DNA from 2 places in the Bacillus sp. LH1 genome. Region 2 is predicted to be linked to the other one. Evidence: riboswitches for the same ligand, from Rfam matches in the RefSeq annotation. Region 2 holds a riboswitch; the other holds the start of a gene.
What was found. Region 2 has a riboswitch for preQ1 ahead of ACX9TM_RS08720 (QueT transporter family protein). Riboswitches for the same ligand answer to the same signal wherever they lie in the genome.
Positions count from the first base shown of each region.

Region 1: it holds a riboswitch for preQ1, as region 2 does, so the genes downstream of both, queC (7-cyano-7-deazaguanine synthase QueC) here and ACX9TM_RS08720 (QueT transporter family protein) in region 2, are expected to answer to the same signal.

Region 1 covers NZ_CM175007.1:1,366,312-1,369,492, forward strand. The annotation lists gene kinB (sporulation sensor histidine kinase KinB) at 2-1,210, opposite strand; PreQ1 riboswitch class I at 1,417-1,460, shown strand; gene queC (7-cyano-7-deazaguanine synthase QueC) at 1,554-2,216, shown strand; gene queD (6-carboxytetrahydropterin synthase QueD) at 2,216-2,707, shown strand; gene queE (7-carboxy-7-deazaguanine synthase QueE) at 2,700-3,181, shown strand, end outside.
Region 2 covers NZ_CM175007.1:1,646,124-1,649,304, forward strand. The annotation lists gene ACX9TM_RS08710 (reverse transcriptase-like protein) at 1-325, opposite strand, end outside; gene ACX9TM_RS08715 (aldose 1-epimerase family protein) at 395-1,267, opposite strand; PreQ1 riboswitch class I at 1,400-1,444, shown strand; gene ACX9TM_RS08720 (QueT transporter family protein) at 1,451-1,936, shown strand; gene ACX9TM_RS08725 (ribonuclease H family protein) at 2,088-2,747, shown strand; gene ACX9TM_RS08730 (zinc-finger domain-containing protein) at 2,760-2,936, shown strand; gene ACX9TM_RS08735 (DUF2564 family protein) at 2,970-3,181, opposite strand, start outside.

The DNA of each region.
Region 1 (3,181 bases), 280 kb from region 2:
ATCACGTTTTTTGTATGAGTGGAAAAGTTAATAAAAAGGTTGTACCGATTCCTTTTTCACTTATAATATCAATTTTTCCATTCATAGCTTGAACAACACTGAATACGACCATCATTCCAAGTCCAGTACCTTTTTCTTTCGTTGAATAAAAGGGCGAACCAAGACGTTTTACTTGTTCTGAATCCATACCGACTCCTGTATCTTTTATATATAACTGAATATGCTTATGATCAGGAACTAATGTGAAATAAAGATCACCGCCTTTTGGCATAGCCTCAATGCAATTTTTTAAAATATTTAATAAACATTGATTTAGTTTTTGCTTTTCTCCAGCGATAAAAAAAGAAGTGCTTTGCTTTATATAATGAGTACGTACATTTGTTAAATTAGCAAGCGGTGTAATTAGCGACAATGCATGTAGTAATTCTTCTTCTAACTGTAATATTTGTTCTTTTTCAATGCTTGGTTTAGCAAAGGTTAAATAATCTGTAAGAACATGATTTGCTTGTTCGATGCCATTAATGGCAATGTCGATATATAATTTTCGTTCCTGCTCAGTGCATGTATCTGATTGTAACAGTTGTAAAAAACCTTTCGTTGAAGTTAATGGATTGCGAATTTCATGAGAGATAGACGCTGCCATTTCACCAATTAAATGAAACTTTTCAGCATTTATAAGTTCATTTTGGAGACGAACCTGAGTTTGTAATATGTGTAGTAAATATAAAATTAGAATCGTACCAAGCATTGAACATAATTCATACACAATAATATGCGGTATATAATCAGTCTTATTTGTAACCTTTGAAAGGAAGAAGGGTATCCAACTAAATCCGTATGTGAGACTGTAGATAATAGCAAGTGTTATTTTTATACGATTAGAAGTTCGATTGAAAAATTTATATGTTAATAATAGAACAATAAATAGAAGAACAGAACCGATAAGAGATGGGAAAACACCTACCCCACCTAATAATAAGCGATATATGTTTAATACAACTAAGATAGAACCACCAGCAATAGGCCCTCCCGTTAATGTACCGACAATTAATACAATATGGCGCATATCAAATTGAAAACCATTATTTGTTTTTGCTGCAAATGTAATACAGAGTACGGTAGCGAGGCAACAGAGTACAATGAATATAGCTGAATTTAATTTAGGAGAGCGTTTCCCTTTTTGATTCCAAAATAAATGATATACGAGCATTGTAATCAGGATGAATAATATATTTAAAAAGAGATAAATAATAAAGGATTTCAGTGGGATGCCTCCTCTCTTCTTATATTAAATTAATCATACTATAAAATGAAAGAAATGAAATAATAAATAGCGGAAAAATCAGAAATTTTTACGCTAGTATACAATATGTTACAATAAGCTATGTCAATGAAAGAAGAAATTCCGTGCACCGTGCGGGAGAGGTTCGCGAACTCCCTCTATAAAAAACTATGGAAACAACAATATCCTTAGGTATTGTTTTGTTTTTTTATTGTGACAGTTCAAGAACGTTCTTTCTTCTTATTTATAGTAGAGAAGGAGAATGAGTGAAATGAAAAAAGAAAAAGCAGTTGTTGTTTTTAGTGGAGGACAAGATAGTACGACATGTTTATTTTGGGCAATAGAGCAGTTTGCAGAGGTAGAAGCTGTAACGTTTAATTACAATCAACGTCATAAGCTAGAAATTGATTGTGCAGCGGAAATTGCAAAAGAACTAGGAATAAAGCATACGGTATTAGATATGAGTCTATTAAATCAACTTGCTCCAAATGCGTTAACGAGAACGGATATGGAGATTACACATGAAGAAGGTGAATTGCCATCGACATTTGTAGATGGACGAAATTTACTCTTCTTATCATTTGCTGCTGTATTAGCAAAACAAGTTGGAGCACGTCATATTGTAACGGGTGTATGTGAAACTGATTTCAGTGGTTATCCAGACTGCCGTGACGTGTTTGTGAAATCGTTAAATGTTACTTTAAATTTATCTATGGATTACCCGTTTGTCATTCACACGCCACTTATGTGGATTGATAAGGCTGAAACATGGAAATTATCAGATGAACTTGGAGCATTTGAGTTTGTTCGAGAAAAAACATTAACATGTTATAACGGAATCATTGGTGATGGTTGCGGTGAATGTCCAGCATGTCAACTTCGTAAAGCAGGATTAGATACGTACCTACAAGAACGCGAAGGAGCGAACAACTAATGGATAACTTTTTTGGATTTCGCATCGTAGAGAATTTGCAAAAAATGGACAAGGATATTCAGCGTAAACAACTCAAATACCATAATAAAAGAGTAATGGTCAGCAAGGAATTTACATTTGATGCAGCACACCATTTACACTGTTATGAAGGGAAATGTAAAAACTTACATGGTCACACATATAAAGTTGTATTTGGAATTAGTGGATATGTAAATGAAATAGGTCTTGCAATTGACTTTGGAGATATAAAAGAAATTTGGAAGAATGAAATAGAAATTTATCTAGATCATCGTTATTTAAACGAAACGTTACCTGCAATGAATACGACTGCTGAAAATATGGTCGTTTGGATTTATGAAAAGATGGCAGAAGCACTAACAAAAGAGAATAGAGTGAACGAATATAAAGGAGCCCGCGTTGAATTTGTTCGTTTATTTGAGACGCCGACTAGTTATGCGGAAGTAAGACGGGAGTGGATGCTTGATGAGTAAAATCCCTGTCTTAGAAATATTCGGTCCGACTATTCAAGGTGAAGGAATGGTTGTAGGGCAAAAGACAATGTTTATCCGTACAGCTGGTTGTGATTATAGCTGTGCTTGGTGTGATTCTGCTTTTACGTGGGATGGATCAGCTAAAGATCAAATTAGACAGATGACACCAGAAGATATTTGGGATGAGCTTGTTGCAATTGGAGGAGAAAATTTTTCTCATGTTACGATTTCAGGTGGAAATCCGGCATTATTGAAAAATATTGAGTTTCTTCTTTCTATATTAAAAGAAAATGGAATGCGAACGGCAATTGAAACGCAAGGGAGTAAATGGCAAGATTGGTTACTTCAAATTGATGAGATAACAATTTCTCCAAAACCACCAAGTTCAACGATGAAAACAGATTTTCAGAGATTAGATGCTATTATTCAGAAACTAGCAGGAAAAGATATTAGTTTAAAAGTAGTAGTATTCGA
Region 2 (3,181 bases):
TCCACTTAATAAAAAAGAGATCGAAGTTTTTTATGTACTGCAGTGCTTCATCTAAAAGAGGTGCAAATATTTTATTTTTTGCGTATTCCTTTTCAACAGCCCGCTCAACAAGCTGCGAATCTGTACGAAAAGAGACAGTGCTATAATTATGCTCGATGCAATATTTTAATGCTAAAAGTAAAGCGCGGTATTCTGCTTCATGATTGGACATTGTTCCAAGTGGTACTGATAATTGTACAGGTGGCTGAACGCCTTTAATAAACACTCCTGCACCAGAAGGACCAGGATTTCCTTTTGATGCACCATCAATATATACTTCAATCAAAATGAGAAACCTCCAAATTATAAGATGATCCCCTACTTAAATATTTTTTTGAAGTAGGGGATAGAGTAGTTATCCGATTGTGATGCTGTAACGACATGTAAATGTTTCATTCGCTTGTAAAGATTGAATTCCCTTTTTGTTCTTGAAATCTTTTGCTGGATTTACTTCATCAGCGATGCCATACCAAGGTTCAATACATAAGAAAGGTGCGTTATCCCCTGGTGTCCATACGCCAACAAATGGGAATCCATCAAATTCTACTTTTACAAATTTATTATGTTTATGAGAACGAATCGAAATTTCATTCGTATTCATATGTTCAAAAATAAGTGCATCATTTTTGAATAAATCATATGTAAGTGGCAATTCAGTCGTATTTTCAGCGATTAATTGCTTTTTGTTTGAAAGATAAGGTCCTTCTAATACGCTTGTTTCTAAGCGTTCCGAACCATTAAACGATAAGTGATAATCTGTAAATGATTCACCGTCCAATAAAGGGAAGTTGAATCCAGGATGTGCTCCGATTGAGAAGAACATCTCTTTTGAAGTAGGATTGTTTACTTCATATGTTATATGAACGCTTTGTCCATTTAGCTCATAAGAAACGAGTAATTCGAATTCGTATGGGTATTTTTTTAATGTTTCTTCATTACTAGTAACGATATAAGTGATTTTTGTTTCGCTTTGTTCTTTCACAGAGAAAGTAAGATCACGAGCGAAACCGTGTTGTGTTAATGAATATGGTTTACCGTCTACGTAGTATGTATTATCTACTAATCGGCCGACAATTGGGAACAAAATTGGTGCACGGCGTCCCCAATAAGTAGAATCACCTTGCCATAAATATTCTGTGTTGTCTTCTTTTAAGCGAACGCTCTGTAATTCTGCACCTTTGTCAGAAATGGAAACGATCACTTTTTCATTTTGAATTGTTGCTGTCATGAAGTGAAACCTCCTAAATCTTTCATATGTTTCATTATACGTTGTCTAAAAGGAAAAAGGTAGTTTATGATAGGAATCTATTGACGAAAGAGGGGCTACCACGTAAAATATAATCTTGTTGCTTAAAAAACGAATAACGTGGTTCGAAACCATCCCACGTAAAAAAACTAAGGAGATTTTGTCATGAATATTAGAACTTTAGTCGGTAATGGTATTTTAGCGGCATTATATATTGCTGTTTCTATGCTTATTCAGCCATTTGGCTTTACGAATGTACAATTTCGTATTTCAGAGATGTTTAATCATCTCGTTGTATTTAACAAGAAAGCAATTTACGGAATTGTATTAGGTGTATTTTTAACGAATCTCTTTTTCTCACCTATGATCGCTTACGATTTAGTGTTTGGAGTAGGGCAATCTATTCTTGCGTTAGTTGCAACGATTATTTCTATGCGATTTATTAAAGGTGTTTGGGCTCGTATGATTTTTAATACAGTTATCTTTACAATTACAATGTTTATGATTGCAATTGAACTTCATCTTGCATTGGGTTTACCATTTATGTTGTCTTGGTTAACTTGTGCAATTGGTGAATTTGTTGTCATGGCGATCGGTATGCCTGTAATGTACTGGATTAATAAGCGAGTACAATTTGAAAGATTTATGTAATAGATGAAAGAGCTATTCCTATAGGGATAGCTCTTTTTGTATGTAATCATATTGAATATAATGCTGTGACTCTAGATAAAATATAATAAAATAAAGTGAGGCTTCAATTAGCCGGATATATATAAGAAGTCTTACATAAGGGGAATGTAGTATGAAATATAAAATTCATTGGTTGTATAAAACGAAGCGTGGATTGCAGACGGAATTAACAACAGAGTATATGAACATAGAAGAAGTACTTCAATTTGCAGAGGATTTTGAGAAAACAGGAAGAGCTAAGGAACTTTTATTTTACGATGAAATGGACGCAGAATGGTCATTAAAAGAGATGAAAAAGTTAAGTAAGCAAGTAGAGGAAGAGCCCCAAGAAATACTCGTTTATTTTGATGGGGGGTATGATGTGCAAACGAAAGAAGCTGGCGTTGGTATATGTGTGTATTATAAAAAAGGAAATACAAACTACCGCATTCGCCGCAATGCATATATAGAAGGTATATATGATAATAATGAAGCGGAATATGCATCATTATTATACGGTATGAATATACTCGAGGAACTAGGGATTAGGTATGAAGCAGTTACACTTCGCGGAGACTCACAAGTGGTACTGCAGCAATTAGCCGGAGAATGGCCTTGTTATGATGAACATTTAAATCATTATTTAGACCAAATTGAGCAAAAGGCGAAGCAAATGAAATTAAAACTTATATGTGAGCCGATATCTAGAAAACAAAATAAAGAAGCACATCAATTAGCTACGCAAGCATTAGAAGGAACAAGTATTGATAGTCATAAAGAAATAACCGAATAGAGAGGTGCAAAGGTGGATAAAAAGCAACTCATTACAGAGGTAAATGACTTATTAGAAACGTATTGTGAAGGATGTTTTTTGCGAGAACATAATCGAAAGACAAATAGTAAGTATTACGCTCATTCATTTTGTATAAGGCAATGTACAGTGGGAGAAACATTGAAAAAGTATGGGGAACAGTTGTCATGAAAAAACATCCAGAGAAAATTCTCTGGATGTTTTTTAGTGTCTTGCTTCGTTTAGTTGATGCTCACATTTATTTAATTTTTTTTCCTCATTCATTAAAAATGGCTCATCTAAATCAGTTGCAACAGATTTCATAATTTCAAGCTGAGAGCGAGCTGCTTCTACAGCAGTAGTAGCATGTTCTAATGTATCTGGATCCATTGAAATTGTTGCTGATCCTACCATTTTTTGTGCTGTTTCTACACGGA